Regions from separate parts of the Micromonospora sp. NPDC093243 genome, predicted to be linked through region 2. Evidence: riboswitches for the same ligand, from Rfam matches in the RefSeq annotation. Region 2 holds a riboswitch; each other region holds the start of a gene.
What was found. Region 2 has a riboswitch for cyclic di-AMP ahead of ACIP9D_RS05435 (NlpC/P60 family protein). Riboswitches for the same ligand answer to the same signal wherever they lie in the genome.
Positions count from the first base shown of each region.

Region 1: it holds a riboswitch for cyclic di-AMP, as region 2 does, so the genes downstream of both, ACIP9D_RS24245 (C39 family peptidase) here and ACIP9D_RS05435 (NlpC/P60 family protein) in region 2, are expected to answer to the same signal.
Region 3: it holds a riboswitch for cyclic di-AMP, as region 2 does, so the genes downstream of both, ACIP9D_RS07655 (hypothetical protein) here and ACIP9D_RS05435 (NlpC/P60 family protein) in region 2, are expected to answer to the same signal.
Region 4: it holds a riboswitch for cyclic di-AMP, as region 2 does, so the genes downstream of both, ACIP9D_RS27875 (hypothetical protein) here and ACIP9D_RS05435 (NlpC/P60 family protein) in region 2, are expected to answer to the same signal.

Region 1 covers NZ_JBIVNT010000007.1:199,189-203,393, forward strand. The annotation lists gene ACIP9D_RS24240 (alpha/beta fold hydrolase) at 1-719, opposite strand, end outside; gene ACIP9D_RS24245 (C39 family peptidase) at 871-1,716, opposite strand; cyclic di-AMP (ydaO/yuaA leader) riboswitch at 1,945-2,086, opposite strand; gene ACIP9D_RS24250 (hypothetical protein) at 2,372-3,142, opposite strand; gene ACIP9D_RS24255 (hypothetical protein) at 3,320-3,670, opposite strand; gene ACIP9D_RS24260 (acyltransferase) at 3,763-4,205, opposite strand, start outside.
Region 2 covers NZ_JBIVNT010000002.1:151,906-156,110, forward strand. The annotation lists gene ACIP9D_RS05430 (N-acetylmuramoyl-L-alanine amidase) at 13-2,034, opposite strand; cyclic di-AMP (ydaO/yuaA leader) riboswitch at 2,274-2,409, shown strand; gene ACIP9D_RS05435 (NlpC/P60 family protein) at 2,422-3,462, shown strand; gene dcd (dCTP deaminase) at 3,555-4,133, opposite strand.
Region 3 covers NZ_JBIVNT010000002.1:616,183-620,387, forward strand. The annotation lists gene ACIP9D_RS07650 (carbonic anhydrase) at 55-777, shown strand; gene ACIP9D_RS07655 (hypothetical protein) at 880-1,899, opposite strand; cyclic di-AMP (ydaO/yuaA leader) riboswitch at 1,903-2,034, opposite strand; gene ACIP9D_RS07660 (YibE/F family protein) at 2,201-3,568, opposite strand; gene ACIP9D_RS07665 (heavy metal translocating P-type ATPase) at 3,897-4,205, shown strand, end outside.
Region 4 covers NZ_JBIVNT010000009.1:190,111-194,315, reverse strand. The annotation lists gene ACIP9D_RS27885 (AAA family ATPase) at 1-1,222, shown strand, start outside; gene ACIP9D_RS27880 (cation diffusion facilitator family transporter) at 1,327-2,241, shown strand; cyclic di-AMP (ydaO/yuaA leader) riboswitch at 2,395-2,524, shown strand; gene ACIP9D_RS27875 (hypothetical protein) at 2,529-3,599, shown strand; gene ACIP9D_RS27870 (hypothetical protein) at 3,747-4,205, shown strand, end outside.

The sequences.
Region 1 (4,205 bases), on a different contig from region 2:
ACCGCGGCCGGATCCTCGACGTGGGCGTTGTGGCCGAGCCCGGGCAGCGTGGCGACCGGCACCCCCAGCTCCTTGAGCTGCGCGTCGGTGACCATCGGGTCGTGTTCGCCCCGGGCGAGCAGCACCGGCACGTCGGTCCCGGCCAGCAGGGCGGGCAGGTCCGGCTTGCCCACCGCGAACGCCCCCGGGTCCATGGCCAGCCGCCAGCGCCCGTCGACCTGGCGCAACCCGGCCTCGGTCACCGGGTGGTCCGGCGGCAGCAGCCCGGCCAGCCCGGAGACCCGCAGGTAGCGGCGGGCGGCCTCGTCCCGGCTGGCGAACCAGGTGACCGGTCGGGTCGCCAGCTCGCCGGCCTTGTCCAGCTCGGCCTCGGACCAGACGGCCTTGATGCCGAGGCCGATCACCGCGTCCACGGGCAACCCGGTGGCCCTGGCGGCCAGCGCCAGCCCGACCACGCCGCCCAACGAGTGCCCCAGCACGACCAACCGGTCGCCCGGCGCCAGCGCGGCGGCGACCCGCTCGGCCAGCGCGTCGAAGGAGTACGCCGGCAGCGGCGGTGACCAGCCGTGCCCGGCGAGGTCCGGGGCGAGCCACCGTCCGGCCCACCGGCTCTCGAGCAGCGGCGCCCAGGGCAGCCACACCTCGCCGGTGGCGCCCAGCCCGTGCAGCAGCAGCAGGACGGGCTGGCGGTCGGCGCGGGTACCGGTGTCATCGACCATGGTCCGCAGTGTGCCACCGGCCCGGCTGCCGGGCGAGTGCCCGGTCGGCGGAGGGCAGCCGGAGGTAGCGGATCCGACAGGGATTCCGCCTACCAACGCAGCGGGCGCCGGCCCCCTGAGGGAGCCGGCGCCCGATGTCCTGTTGCGTTGCTCAGGCGGAGTAGCCGCGCGTGGCCATCCAGTTCGCCAGGTCGATGGTCGTGATCCAGTACGACGGCACCGCCGGGTTCGCCGAGTCGGCGATCTTCACGGTCCGGCCGTTGTCCCGGTAGCCGACCACGGCGATGTAGTGCCCGCCGGAGAAGGAGTGCCACCCACCGTCGACGTCGGTGGCGTCGCCGACGATGTTCGCGACCACGCCGCGCCCGTCGCTGACCGCGGCCACCACGTCGGCCTGGAGCCGGTCCATCTGGGCGGGGCTGGGCGCGCCCGGGAACATCCGGGTCCGGTACGGGTCGCCCTTGACCACCGCGTTCAGCACCCGGGTGGTGTCCTCGGCGGAGTTGGTGCCCATCTCGGTGGTGCCCAGCTGCGTGGCCAGGGCGTCCTGGCTGCGCTCGATCCCGGCGGCGCTGAGCGCGTTGCGGGTGGCGGCCGGGCCGCAGTAGAAGTACGTGGTCTGGGCCTGGTAGTCGTAGTCCAGGATCTTGCTCGCCGGCGGCTTCGGCGGCTCCGGCTTGCGGGTGAGGTCGGGGTCGACGGCCTTCTTGACCGCGGGCGCCGGGCTGGCGGCCGACGGCGCGGCGGTCGACGGCGAGCTGCTGGTCGAGGGGCTGGTCCGGGCGTCGCCCCGGGAGGCGACGCTGTCACTGCGCAGTTCGGCCACCGAGGCCGAGGCGTGCTGGGTGGCGGGCTTGTCGTCGCCGTTGTGCAGCATCGCGCCGGCGCTGGACGCGAGCACCAACGCCGCGGCGGACGCGGCGGCGACCTGCAACGGGCGCTGGGTGGCGAGACGACGGAGCTGACGCTTGAGGGTGTGCTTCACGGGATCCTCCACGACTGAGGGGAAGAGCGACGCACCGTGCCCGCGTCCGAGGACAGGCAGGCAGGACCGCGCGGATCTCGTCCGCGGGTGGTGGACCGCTCAGGGGAACGCCCGGGTGGCCGGGCGGGAGACGCGGGTGCCGGGGTCAGCTCGCCGCTACGGGGCGGGCGAGCGCGGGCACCGCGGTGCCGTGGAGGGGTGGGGACGACCAAGGGGTGGGAGCGGATGACACGAGGATGGAACTCCTTCCGACACCGCCGACCGGGTTAGCTGACGGATTCGGGCGGGAAGATCGCCCTACCGCGGGCCGTGGCTCGCGGATTCACCCCGGAACTGCATGTGGGTCCCCGGCTCGTGGAACTCGATTAGGCGGGTCGGCGCGGCGTCGCCTCTTGCGATCGGTTACCGCACCGGACGGGCCGACATTACTGGTAGGTATGGGCCCTGCCAACCCTTACCCACCTGCGTAAACGTCGATCATGATAATTTTTTTTGCGCGTACGGACACTGGCGTGACTCAATGGGACGAGCAGTTCTGCCGGCACCGGAGGGCGACAATCGGACAGGTCGACGACAACGGCCTCGGAACCCCCGCGAGATTGGTGCGGACTGTTCCGGCTGACCGTTTCCGGCGCTCTGTGGCCGGGGTCACGGAACAATCGCCGGATCAGCCCACCCGGGCCGGCCGCCAGCGCCCGACGGTGGCCCGCGCGGCGCCGGTGGCCTCGGACGGGCGGGGCGCCGGCACCCGGGCCGGCCGGAGCCGGGCCGCCGCCGCACAAGCCTCGGCGGCGAGGGTCCGGGCCGACTCGGCGGCCAGTTCGGCGTCCCGCCACGCCGACCGCTCCCGCTGCGCCGCGGCGCGGTGCTCGGCCAGCTTGCCGTCCCGGATCACCCGGGCCAGCAGCACCTCCTGCTCGACCGGGTGCCGCCGGGGATCCCAGCCGTCGCGGTGGGCCAGCACGTCGCCGAGCTGCCGCAGGGTCAGCTCGCCGCGCCAGTGCGCCGCCGTGGCGGACCGGTGCAGGTGCCGCTCCCGGGCCGCGTACTCGGCGGGGGTGTGCGGTGTCCTGGGCGAACCGAACGCGCCAGCGCCGGCGAACCGCCGGGCGGCGGTCTCCGCCTCGTCGTACGCCGTCCAGGCCCGCTCGGCCTCGGCCTGAGCGGCCAGCCAGTCCGCGCGCCGTCGCCGGGCGGTCTGCGCGGCCCCGGCAGCCGCGACGGTCACCTCGTCGGCGTAGCGGCGCAGGTCGGCGGCGTCGGCCGCGGCCAGCTCCCGCTCGGTCGGGACGGCGGGCGGGGTGTCGTCCGGCCGGTCGCGCTCGGGACGGGCGACCAGCACGGTGAGCACGGTGAGGGCCAGCACCAGCAGGACCGACCAGATGGCGGCGGCCTGCGGCACCTCGATCAGGAACTGGTAGAGGACGGTCTTCTCCATTGACGGCACCTAACGGGCAGCGGAGGCGGGTGCGGAACCGCGGGGCTTCCGGCGTGATCGCGGGCCACTGTCGGGCTGCCTCGAGCTGGGACAGCGGAACAGGCCGGATCGGTTCGCCGAGCGGGCGCGGCGGGGAGGTTCGACAGGCGCGGCGGCGGGCGGCTCGCCCGGGTGGGATCAGGCGGCGGGTGGGGCCCGGGGAGCCCGGGCGGCCGGCGCGGCCGAGAGCGGCGACTGGGCGGCCGCGGCGACCACCACGGTCGAGGTGCCAGCCGGCGGGGGTGCGGCCGGACCGGCCACTGCGGAGGGCAGAACGCCGGTGGGAACCCGCTGCTCGGCGGCCAGCGCGTCGTCGGCGCCGGCGTGGTGCCCCGCGACCGGGCCGGCCACCGGCGCCACCACCGGCGCCGGCGCGTCGGTGGCCGACGCACCCAGGCTCAGGGCGCCGAGGACCGCGAGGCTGGCCAGTAGCCGGGCCGCCCATCGCGCGACCCACCACAGGGGACAGGTGAGCGCGACGGAAGGCACGGCACCACGCTACCGTCGGCGCCGCTGGGTCGCATCGGGTGACGGGCGTGTCGCCGACGCCGCGCCGAGGGCTCTGACCAGGGTGGACGGCCTCAGCGCGACTCGACGTACGCCGGCTGGTCGGCGGGGGCCGCGTCGCCCGCGCGCGGCGCCGGAACGGTGACCGTGGCGGGCGGCGCGGCGGGCGGCGCGGTGACCGTGGCGCTCGGCGCGGCGGGCGGCGCGGTGTCGGCCGGGCGGGCCCGCCGGCGCGGCGCGAGCCGGCGCATCATCGGCATCTCGACGTAGCGGTGCAGCAGCCCGGCGAGCACCAGGTTCAGCAGCAGGAAGCCGAGCACCACCGCCGGTCCGCGCCAGCCGGGCAGCCCGACGCCCCAGTCGCCCGTCAGCCGCAGCACGGTCATCATCACGAAGACGTGCACCAGATAGAAGGCGAACGACACCTCGCCGAGCCAGATCATCGGGCGGGACCGCCACGGCGAGCGCCGGCCACGTACGTCGGCGTCGGCCGCCGCCGTGATGACCAGGATGTACG
Region 2 (4,205 bases):
CCGCGCCGACGGCTAGCGGGGCGCGCCGACCGGTGACGGGAGCAGCAGCACGTCGTCCAGGTTGACGTACATGACCCGGTGGCCGAACTGGATCTGCGCGTACCGCAGGTCACCGCGGATGACGGTCCAGTCGCCGGGCGACGACCCGTCGAACGTGACCGCCCGGTAGTACTCGCTCGGCACGATCCCGCCGAGGGCGTACCGCTGCCCGGCGGCGAAGGTGTACTGCAACGGCGAGATCGTCTGGTAGGGCACCCCGGCCGGATAGGCCGCCTGCTCCGGGTAGGCCCGCCCGTAGACCGGCACGGTCGCCTTCCCCGGCCGGGGAGTCACCACGAAGCCGGTGGCCCACTTCGCGGTCCGCGCCGTGGCGGGATTGTGGAACCACGCCTTCTGGCCGAGGTACCAGATCGCGGTCCAGTCGCCGCGCACCTCGGCCACCGCGTATGTCTGCCCCGCCGAGGCGCGGGCACCGTGGTCCGAGATGTACATGGTGTCCGGTGTGCCGTCCGGCCGCTCACCGAGGTCGTTGACGAGCGGCGCGTCGTGGCTGGGCGCGCTGTGCAGGATCACCGCGGACGAGCCGCGCAGCGGGCAGGGCTCGGCCGGCGGCGGCGGGGTCGGCACGCCGGGCGGCTGCTGGTTGCACCCGATGAAGGCCGGCCGGTTGGTGGTGACGTCCGGGTCGATGGTGACCAGGCCGGTCCGGGCCGTGCCGGTGGTCCGGAACGGCGCCCGGAGCAGGTCGAAGTAGTGCGACCAGTCCCAGTAGGGGCCCGGGTCCCAGTGCATCCCGGCGACGGTGGACGCCACCGTGCCCGGGACGTTGTCGTGCCCGATGATGTGCTGCCGGTCCAGCGGGATGTTGAACCGCAGCGCCAGGTGCCGCACGAGCTTGGCCGAGGCCCGGTACATCGCCTCGGTGTACCAGGTGCCGTGCCCGGCGAAACCCTCGTGCTCGATGCCGATGGACTTCGCGTTGACGTACCAGTTGCCGGCCTGCCAGCCGACGTCCTTGGCCTTGATGTGCTGGGCGACGTGCCCGTCGACCGAACGCAGCGTGTAGTGCCAGCCCAGGTAGTCGGCCTGCTGTACCAACCCGACGCTGGGGCCGTAGTAGCCCTCGGTGTCGTGGATGACGATGTACTCCAGCTTCTGCTGCGCCGGACGGTTGCCCAGGTCGTGGTTGCCGTAGTCGCCGGCGCCCGGGCCGTACTTCTCGTACGGTGCCGGGATCCACTCGCAGCCGAGGCCGACCGGGCACTCCAGCCCGTCCGGTCGCTCCGCCCGACGCAGCCCGAGCCGGTGCAGCCCGGACTGGTCGGGGCTGACCGCCCGGGCGGCGAGGGTGACCTGGTGGCCGTCGTCGGTGCGGCGGCTCGCACCGGAGCGGAGTTGGTCGTACACCTCGTCGGCGAAGGCCGCGGCGGTCTCCTCGGTGTCGGCGCCCGAGTAGCGGGCGACCGCGCCGTACCACGCGGCCGGGTCGCTCGCCGCGCCGAGCGGGCCGCCGAGCTCCCGCTGGTACGCGGCGAGCAGCGCGGCGCCGCCGCGGATGTTGGTGGCCGGATCGGATCGGAGGGCGTCGACGCTCGCGCCGGTGAGCGCGGCGGCGGCCTGCAGGGTCTGCACCGCGGCGGCGAGCGGGGCGTTCCTGCTCGTGGTGGCGCCGGCCGGCGCGGTGACGGTGAACGGTCGGGACTCGTCACCGCGTGGGTCCTCGTGCGCGTCGACATGGAAGCCGGCGGGCTGCGACGTGACGTGCGCGACGTCGGTCAGGTGCAGCGGACCGAAGCCGCCGCTGGTGCTCGGCGTGCCGGCGTGGGTGTCCCAGCGGGACTCCAGGTACGAGACGCCGAGCAGGACGTTCTCCGGTACGCCGTACTCCGCCGCCGCGGCGGCGTACTGCTGCTGGCGGTCGTCGGGCGACGCGGCCGCGGCCGGGACGCCACCGAGTGGCACCGCTGTCGTGGCCGTGACCACGGCGGCGGTGAGCAGGGCGAGTCTGCTCCTCGACAGGGTTGAACGGTGCATCGAACCCCCCAGGTCGGACGGGTAGGGATGGGGTCACCTTGGCCCCGCCGCGACCACTGCGTCAATACCTTTCCATCTATCAACATTCACGGTAGGAAATCTTCATGACGGACCGAGGGTGCGCCACCGCGACCCGGGTACGGAGTGTCACGGCCCCATGGGTTGCGGATCGATAACGACCATCTCTACTCTGGTCATTCGTCGGCCCGCCAACAGTTCCGTCCAGCCGGGGCGGTAACGGTCCGACACCGCCGAGTCGCTCGCGAGCGAGCCGGGGACCCAGGTTTCCGGGGTGAATCCGCAGTCACTGCGGTAGGGCGCCTACCTTCCCGCCCGAACCCGTCAGCTAACCCGGTAGGCGGTCAGGAAGAAGGAGCCCGAAGCCCGGTGGCCCACCATGCCCCGCGGCCTCCGTCCCGGTGGCCGGCGACAGCCGGCCCGGCGACGGTTGCGCCGCGCCCACGCTGGTCCCGCTTCACCCTCATTCTCGCCGCACTGCTCGGTGTCGCCGTCGTCCTGACCGGCGGCGCCAAGGCGGCCCACGCCGACCCGTCGGTCGCCGAGATCGAGCGCCAGATCGACGAGGACTGGAACAAGCTCGAACCCATCATCGAGCGGCACAACGCCACCCGGCAGGACCTCGCCGCCAAGCGCAAGCAGGCCGACGCGTTGGGTGCCCGGATCAAGCCGCTGCAACTCCAGGTCGACCAGGCCATGGACAAGGTCAGCGCGCTCGCGGTACGCGCGTACAAGGGCGAGAACGTCCTCACCATCAACGCCGTGCTCGGCAGCCAGAACCCGAGCGAGGTGGTCGGGCAGCTCGAGCTGCTCGACCGGTTCGCCCACAACCAGCAGCAGGACGTGCAGCAGGTTGCCAACCTGCGCGATCAGCTGGCCCGGCAGAAGGCGCCGCTCGACGAGATGGTCGCCCAGCTCACCCGGACCGAGGCCCAGCTCGCGGCCAAGAAGAAGCAGATCAACGCCGAGATCGACCGGCTGCAGAAGCTCCGGATCAAGGTGTACGGCAACGGCGGCGGCGGTTCGCTGCGGCCCGCCCCCTGCCCGGCCAGCTATCCGGGCGGGGCCGCCGGCACCGCGGTCAAGTTCGCCTGCGCCCAGATCGGCAAGCCCTACGTGTGGGGCGCCGAGGGCCCGAACTCGTACGACTGCTCAGGGCTGATGCTCGCCGCCTGGGCGAAGGCCGGGGTCTCGCTGCCGCACAACGCCGCGCAGCAGAGCCGGGTGACCAAGAACGTCAGTCGGGCCAACCTGCGCGCCGGTGACCTCGTCTTCTACTACAGCGACATCCACCACGTCGGCATGTACGTCGGCGGCGGCTGGGTGGTGCACGCCTCCCAGGCGGGCGTACCGGTCAAGATGAAGAAGGTCGACGACGGCCCGATCCACAGCTACGGCCGACCCGGCTGACCCGCGTACCTGAGAGAAGGGCCCGCTCCGTTGCCGGAGCGGGCCCTTCGTCACCGGCGACGCGCTCTGTGGTCAGCCGAGCTGTGCGGGGATCAGCGGGTGGGCCAGGCGCGCCAGTTCTGCCAGGAGCGGCTCGGGGTCGGGCCCCGCTGGCCCTGGTAGCGCGAACCGTAGACGGCCGAGCCGTACGGGTGCTCGGCCGGCGAGGAGAGCCGGAAGATGCAGAGCTGCCCGATCTTCATGCCCGGCCAGAGGGTGATCGGCAGGTTGGCCACGTTGGACAGCTCCAGCGTCACGTGGCCGGAGAAGCCCGGGTCGATGAAGCCGGCGGTGGAGTGGGTCAGCAGGCCCAGCCGGCCGAGGCTCGACTTGCCCTCCAGCCGGCCGGCGAGCTGCTCGCCGAGCGAGATCACCTCGAGGGTCGAGGCGAGCACGAACTCCCCCGGGTGCAGCACGAACGGCTCCCCGTCGGGCACCTCGACCACCGAGGTCAGGTCGTCCTGCTGCATCGCCGGATCGATGTGGGTGTAGAGGTGGTTGTTGAAGACCCGGAAGAGCCGGTCGAGGCGTACGTCGATGCTCGACGGTTGCACCAGGGTGGGCTCGAACGGCTCCAACCCGAGCGTGCCGGCCTTGATCTCGGTGACCAGGTCGCGGTCGGAGAGCAGCATCGGACCACCATAGCGAGGCCCGTCAGGAAGGCCGGATCCGGTGCCGGTGACCAGCGCGTCGCGGTCGCTCCT
Region 3 (4,205 bases), 460 kb from region 2:
AGCGGCCGAGGGTGACAGTGACCTGGCCGATTGCGTGGGAGTCGAGGTGCGGGCATGAGCGGACCCGGATCGCCCGGAGCACACCCGGGCGCCCAGCGCGTCCCCGACGCGTCGGACGGTGTCGCGTCGCCACCGGACCCGGAGCAGGCCCTCGCCGAGCTGCGGGCGGGCAACCAGCGCTTCGTCACGGGCGCGCCGCGCCACCCGAACCAGGACGTCGAGCGCCGGGCCGAGGTGGCCGCCGAGCAACATCCGTTCGCGGTGATCGTCGGCTGCGCCGACTCACGGCTCGCCGCCGAGATCATCTTCGATCGCGGCCTGGGTGATCTCTTCGTGGTCCGCACCGCCGGGCACACCGCCGGTCCGGAGGTGCTGGGCAGCGTCGAGTACGCGGTCAGCGTGCTGGGCGTCCCGCTGGTGGTGGTGCTCGGGCACGACTCCTGCGGCGCGGTGCAGGCGGCCCGGGAGGCGGTCGCCACCGGCACCCCGCCGCCGGGACACCTCGGTGCGGTGGTGGACGCCGTGGTGCCCAGCCTCCGCCGGGCCGCCGCCGAGGGTGTGGACGACATCAACGGGATCGTGGACATCCACATCGCCCAGACCGTCGAGGCCCTGCTCGGCAACTCCGCGGTGCTGGCCACCGAGGTTGCCGGTGGTCGGTGCGCGGTGGTTGGCATGTCGTACCGGCTAGCCGCGGGTGAGGTGCGCCAGGTCGCCGAGGTGCCGGCGGGGGGATCCATCGCCCCGGTGGGCCTCGACGCGCCGGCGGCCGCCTAGCAGGGGCCGACCCCCGGCCCGCCGGCCGTGTGCGGTCAGCCCGCCAGAGGTACGCGAAGGGCCGCCCCGCGAGCGCGGAGCGGCCCTGTCGTGCGGATGTCGCTAGAGCAGCGACATGTGCACGTGGTCGGTGTGGTTGGAGGGCCCGCTGTAGGACTTCCAACCGGTCGCCGGGAACCAGATCTGCCTGTTCCAGATCACGTAGTAGATGCCGAGCCGGTCGGCGTTACGGATCAGGAACGCGGCCACGTTGTTGCCGTACATCCTGGTGTCGTTGTTGTGCCACGGCGCGAAGCCGCTCTTCTGCAGTGACCAGTCACAGGCGCGGCCCTTCGGGTGCTCCCACGGGCCGCCGGAGCGGTAGCAGCCGACGAACCGGTTGAAGCCGGCCCGCTTGACCTCCTTGTACGCGTGCAAGGTGCGCGGGGTGACGCAGCCGGAGGTGGTGGGGTCATCCTCGGAGCACGACTGGGGCTTCCAGTCCCCGTCGGCGGTCCGACCCGGGCCGATCCGGGCGACCGGCGAGGTGGCCGAGACCAGGCCCCCGGTGAAGCCCTTCCCACCGACCAGCGCCAGCGCCTTGTCCGCGTCGCGCTTCTGCTTGGCCATCACGGCGGTCTGCTTCTGCTGCTCGCGTACCTCGGCGTCGATCGCGAGCTTGGCCAGTTCGGCGCGGCTCTTGATGGCGTTGACCTTGGCGAGCTTCTGCCCGTTGACCAGGTTGAGCTCGTCGAGACCGGCGGCGCGCTGGACGAACGAGTCCGGCGCCTTGCTCTCCAGCAGCACGGCCATCGCGCCGATCCGCCCGGTGCGGTAGGACTGGGCGGCGATCTGGCCGACCTGCGGGGCCAGCGCGTCCAGCTCGTCCTGCGCCCGCTTCACCTCGAGGGCGAGTTCCAGCTGACGCTTCTTGGACTTCTCTAGCTTGATCTTGGCCGAGGAGTAGCTGCGGTTGGTCGCCTCGATCACGTCGTTGAGTAGCTTGGGCTCGCCGTCCTCCTCATGCCCGGAGGGGGTGTTCGGCTTGGGCGCGGCGGACGCCGGGAGGGGCCCGGCGAGCACGGCCAACGCGGCGAACACGGCCACCACAGGTGTCAACCAGCGGCGTAGGGGTGCCGTCACAGTGTTCCCTTCCATCGACCGCCGACCGGGTTAGCTGACGGGTTCGGGGCGGAAGTGGCCCCTACCGCTGGCGCGGATTCACCCCGGGTACCTGGGTTCCCGGTTCGCCCCTTGGCGATTGGGCGGTGGTACCGCAGGCGCCGCTGCGCGCCTTCGTCGGTAACCGGCAGCGAGGTTACCTGAGAGTCGACCCGGGGATCTACGTCCGGATGCCGACTAAAACCGTCATTTCGCCATTGCGCTGGGTGATCAGTGACGTGGTCGTCAGGTCGTGGGACCCGCCTGATCACGCTGCGGAGTGTCACCATGCGCTGTCTGTGCTCCTGTCCGGGTCGGGCCACCACTTCCGGGTGGCGGGGGATGGTTCCGGATCTCCGGCGGGACCGGGCCGACCCGCACCGAGCGCCTCCAGCGCCTCGGCCCGGTCCGGCGCCGGCCGGGCGGCCGGGGTGGCGGGAGGGTCGTCGCCGGTGCGTTCCGGCGGTCCGTGGTGACCGGCCGTGGTCACCAGCGCGGCCAGCGCGGTGGTCAGCGGTACGGCGGCGATCAGGCCCAGCGTGGCGACCGCGCTGCGGACGATCTCCTGGGCCAGGAACTCGCTGGTGAGGATCTGGCGAACCCCGCGGGAGTCGGCGGTCAGCAGGAGCAGTAGGGGCAGCGAGGCGCCGGCGTACGCCAGCACGATGGTGTTCACCGTCGAGGCGATGTGCGCCCGGCCGACCCGGGTCGCGGCACGGTAGAGCTGGCGGCGGGACAGGCCCGGGTTCGCGTGGGCCAACTCGGTGACCGTGGCCGCCTGGGTGACCGTGACGTCGTCGAGCACGCCGAGTGAGCCGATGATGATGCCGGCCAGCAGCAGGCCGTGCAGGTCCACGTCGGCCTGGAACATCGACAGCGTGGTGGCCTCCTCGCTGCCGAAACCGGTGAGGTGGGTGGCGGCGGTGGCCAGGGTGCCGAGCAGCCCGGTGAGCACCAGGCTGCCCAGGGTGCCGAGCACGGCCACCGAGGTCTGCGCGGTGATCCCGTGCGTCAGGTAGAGCACCACGAACATGATCAGCGCGGCGCCGACCACCGCGACCAGCAGGGGTGACCGGCCCGCGCTGATTCCGGGGAGGACGAAGGCGAGCAGGATGGCGAAGCTGGCGGCCAGGCCGGCGAGCGCGGCCACCCCACGCCACCGGCCGAACGCGACGATGGCGGCGGCGAAGACGACGGCCAGCCAGATCAGTGGCGTGCCCCGCTGGTGCTCCGCGATGTTCCAGCTGCTCGACGTCGGATCGGTCGGATCGGTCAGCTCGACCAGGATGATCTCGTCGCCGGCCTCCACCCGTGGCGCCCCCGGACCGGCCGGAATCGGGGTCTGCACCTGCTGCCCGGCGGCCGGGCCGGTGTCCACCCGTACGCTCACCGTGCCGCAGGGTTCCGACCCGGTCTCGGGCGCGCCCTCGGGGACCTCCGGCGCGGGCGGGCAGGACTCGCTCACCACCCGGGTGACCGTGCCGTGGTAGCGCGGCACGTCGGCACCGGCCTCCGGCTCGGGCGAGTTCCAGGGCCAGAGCACCAGAGCGGCCACCACGGTGGCGAGGACGAGGGGGACCACCGTCGCGACGAGGATCCGTCGCACCCGGGGCGGGGTGGACGGAGCGGGACGGGTGTGGTCGGCGCCCAATGCGAGTCTCCCAACGAATCCGAGGCGGGGTACGTACCGGCGGGGCGAACGGTTCAGCGCCGCCGGACGACCACCGGGGTAGGCGCCTCGGATGGCGCCAGGGTGGTGCGACGGTGACCCGCCGTGAGCGCGGGGCCCGGCCGGTTCCGGCCGCGGGCGGCGGACGATGCCCGACGGTGCGGTCGGGCCGGACGGTGCGGGATCCGGAGAGCCATCGTCGGAATGCTAACCAGGTCCGGCCGACGCCGCCCTTCGCGTGGGGCGGTGTCGGGGCACCGCATGCCGGTGAAGGTGCCCGCCGGGCCGGCCGGGCGGGCATGGTGGAGGCATGCCCGTGCACCCGCGATCGCCGGAGCCGGATCACGGCACCTCCGCGCCCGCTCCGCCGCGGCGCGGTCGTCCGGGGCGCGGTGGACCCGCCGGCCGGCCGGCCCACGACGGCCACGCCGGGCCGGCGGAGCCCGACGACCACGGCGCGCCGGCCGACCGCGAGAACCAGGCCGAACCGACCGGGCACGACAGCCACGCCGGGCCGGCGGGGCACGACAGGCAGGCCGGGCACGACGGCCAGCCCGGGCACGACGGCCGGGCCGGCGACGACAGCGACGCCGGGCGGGCCGGGCGCGGCGGGCCTGCG
Region 4 (4,205 bases), on a different contig from region 2:
CGCCGTGCCGGACGGCCCCACCGAGCTGCGACTGCTCTACCGGGGCACGCTGCTCCGGCTGGACCGCCGGGAGCTGGACGGGATCCGGGAGCGCGCGCTGCACCGGGGGGCGCGCCGCAACGAGGTGCGCCGGGCCGGCTTCGACGGCGTCTTCGCCGCCCTCTGGGCGCAGGCCCGCCGGCTGGGCATCGGCCGGCTGCCGGAGCAGCGCGCCTTCGAGGACGAGATCGCCGAGCGACCGGAGTTCCGGGAGTTCCTGAAGGCCTGGTGGCCACGGCTGCACCCGCGGCACGTGCTGGGCTGGCTGGCCCGCCCGGAGCGGCTGCGCCGCTACGCCGGCGGCATCCTCGCCGGCGGCGAGATCCGGCTGCTGGACGCGGCGTACCGGACGCTGGACGCCGAGGGGCTGACCATCGCCGACATCGCGCTCCTCGACGAGCTGGACGCGATGCTCGGCCAGCCGGTGCGGCCCGCCCGGGCGAAGCGTGACCCGTACCAGCTCGCCGGCGGGGTGCGGGAGTTGAGCACCTTCGCCGACCGGCAGCGAGCCGCCCGGGAGGCGGCCCGGCAGCGCCCGGAGGACTACCGGGAGTACGCGCACGTGGTGGTGGACGAGTCGCAGGACGTCTCGCCGATGCAGTGGCGAATGATCGGCCGGCGCGGCCGGCTGGCGTCCTGGACGGTGGTCGGCGATCCGGCGCAGACGGCGTGGACCGGCGACCCGGCGGAGCTGACCCGGGCCCGCGACCACGCGCTGGGCCGGCGGCGCCGGCAGCAGTTCACCCTCACCACCAACTACCGCAACTCGGCAGAGATCTTCGCGGTGGCGGCGGCCGAGATCCGCCGGCTCTATCCGGATCTCACGTTGCCGAGCGCGGTCCGCTCGACCGGGGTCGACCCGGTCGAGCTGGTGGTGCCCGCGACCGAGGTGCGGACCGCCACCGTGGCGGCGGTGACCACGCTGCTCGGCGAGGTGGAGGGGACGGTCGGCGTGATCACGCCGGTGCCGCGCCGGGACGAGGTGGCCGGCTGGCTCGGCGCGCTCAACGCTCCCCGGCTGCAGGTGGTGACCAGCCTGGAGGCCAAGGGCATGGAGTACGACGGGGTGGTGCTGGTCGCGCCGAGCGAGATCCGGGCCGACCCGGGCTCGGGCGTCCGGACGCTCTACGTGGCGCTCTCCCGGGCCACCCAGCGGCTCACCACGATCGACCCGACCGGCTGACATCGTGCGCGGCACGGCCGCCACTGAGCGCGGTCAATTACTTGCACACATAGCAATGTGAGCATATATTTGACCGGTCCGGACCGTCGGCGGAGGGTGAGTTGGTGGGCGCAGGTCATGACCACCACGGGTCGGTGGCGAACGCCGCGCAGCATCACCGTGGCCGGCTCTGGGCGGCCTTCGCCCTGCTGAGCGGCCTGATGGTGGTCGAGGCCGTGGCCGCGTTCCGCACCGGCTCGCTGGCCCTGCTCTCCGACGCCGGGCACATGTTCACCGACGTGCTCGGCATCGGCATGGCGCTCGCCGCGATCACCGCCAGCCGGCACGCCAACCAGGATCCGCAACGCACCTTCGGCCTCTACCGGCTCGAGGTGCTCGCCGCGCTGGCGAACGCCGTCCTGCTCTCCGGCGTCGCGGTCTACGTGGTGGTCGAGGCAGTCGGCCGCTTCGGCGACCCGCCGGAGGTGCTGGCCGGTCCGGTGCTGGTGGTGGCCACGCTGGGCCTGCTCGCCAACCTGGGCGCCTTCGCGCTGCTGCGCTCGGCCGCCCGGGAGAGCATCAACCTGCAGGGCGCCTACCTCGAGGTGCTCGGCGACCTGCTCGGCTCGCTCGGCGTGATCGGCGCGGCGGCGCTCATCGCGGTGACCGACTGGTGGTGGGCCGACCCGCTGGTCGCGGTGGCCATCGGCGTGTTCATCCTGCCCCGCACCTGGCGGCTCGGGCGGGCCGCGGTCCGCATCCTGGTCCAGGCCGCCCCGGAGCACCTGCAGGTGACCGCCGTGCACGACCGGTTGGTCGAGGTGCCCGGCGTGGCCGGCGTCCACGACCTGCACGTCTGGACGCTCACCTCGGGCATGGAGGTGGCCTCCGCGCACCTCACCATGTCGCCCGGGGCCGACGTCGGCGCGGTGCTCGCCGCCGCCCGGACGGCGCTCAGCGAGGACTTCCACATCGAGCACGCCACCTTGCAGATCGAGCCCGGAGCTACCTCCGGGGCCTGCGGGCCGGTGGAGTGGTGATGAGGGCAGTCTTAATTCAAGGTGGCTATCGTCCGCTTACGCCGGATTTTCCGGTAACCACAGCAACACCCTCCGTCACTTCTGCTGCACAGGTCGCCCTGGCACCGGTAGGCTCGGTCCCGGCCTCCGCCAGGCGGCGCCCATCGGCGCCGGCGGTGACCGTCGCCTAATCGCCACACGGCGAGCCGGGGAACCACGTTCGTGGGGTGCATCCGCGTCAGCGGTAGGGATCTTCCGTCCCGAACCCGTCAGCTAACCCGGTCGGCGGCTGACGGAAGGACATGTGCATGCCACCAGTGGCACCCGTACGACGACGCGCCGCCCGAATGGCGGCCCTGATCGTCGCGACGCTCGCCCTCGGCGTCGCGATCGCCCCCGGCACCGCCGCCGGGGCCGCTCCCCCGGCCGGTCAGCTCGCGGCGGCCCCCGGGCAGGACGAAGAGGGCGGCACCCCCGCACTGCGGGCTCAGCTCGAGGCGGCCAGCAAGGGCTACCTCGACGCGAAGAGCGCACTCGACCGGTCGGTGAAGCGCCAGCAGCAGCTCGGCACCGAGCTGAAGACCACCGAGGCCGAGCTGAGCGTGCGTAGCGGCAAGGTCGGCGAGATCGCCGGCGTGGCCTACCGCACCGGCCGGCTCGGCGCGATGTCGGCGCTGCTCAACAGCGGCTCCCCGGACGGCTTCATGGACCGGGCCGCCGCCCTGGACGCGGTGGCCGCCAACGAGGACCGGGTGCTGCGCGAGCTGCTGGCCACCCGGGACGAGGCGAACCGGACCCGGGCCGCGCTGGACGGCGAGATCCGCGAGCAGCGCAAGCAGGTCACCGTGATGGCCAAGCGGAAGGAGCAGGCCGAGCGCGCGTTGACCGTGGCCAACAACAACGCCACCCGGGCCGCGGACGTCTCCAACCGGGGCACCTCCACCGCGACGGCCACTCCGGCCCGGCGCAACTCCGACGGCTCCTGGCCCTCGGAGTCGTGCAGCGTCAACGACCCCACCCCGGCCAGCGGCTGCATCACCCCGCGCACGCTGCACGCGCTCAACCAGGCCAAGGCGGCCGGCTTCACCCGGTACGTCTCCTGCCACCGCAACGGTGGCTCGGGCGAGCACCCGAAGGGTCGAGCCTGCGACTTCGCCGCGCAGAAGAGCGGCTTCGGCGGCGACGCCACCGGCGGAGACAAGACCTACGGCAACAACCTGGCGGCGTACTTCATCCGCAACTCCGACCGGCTCGCCGTGCTCTACGTGATCTGGTATCGGCAGATCTGGCTGCCCAGCAGCGGCTGGAAGTCGTACAGCGGGGCGGGCGGAGACCCGTCCAGCGATCACACCAACCACGTGCACCTATCGGTCTACTGACCCGGCCCGCCGGGCGGTCCGGACCACGGGCCGCCCGGCGTACGCACGCCGGAGCGTCGCCACCGGCCGCGCTACGTCACCGGACGTAGCCGAGGTGTCGTCGGTCGCCGGACGAATCGACGGGCCCGCGCGGGCAGCATCGGCGGCATGACCCGGATACCGCCACGCACCCGCAAGGCGCTGCTCACGCTGCACCTGGTCACCTCGCTCGGGTGGCTCGGCACCGACCTGGTCCTGCTCACCCTCGGCATCTCCGTGCAGCGGGGCGCCGACCCGGCGGTGGTCTACCCGGTCGCCGCGCTGATCGGCACTGCCCTCTTCGCCCCGCTCAGCATGCTGGTCTGGTTGGTGGGCGTGGCCAGCGCGCTGCTCACCCCGTGGGGACTGCTACGGCACCGCTGGGTGCTGGTCAAGCTGCTCATCACGACGGTGATGGTCGGGCTGGTGCTGCTGCTGCTCACGCCGAACCTGCGCGCCGCCGGGGAACTCGGCGCCACCCTGCCGTCGCGGGACCGGGCCGACCTGGTGATCGCGCCCGCCGTGTCCACCACTTTGATGATCATTGCGACCGTGCTCTCCACCTACAAACCGTGGGGCCGGCTACGT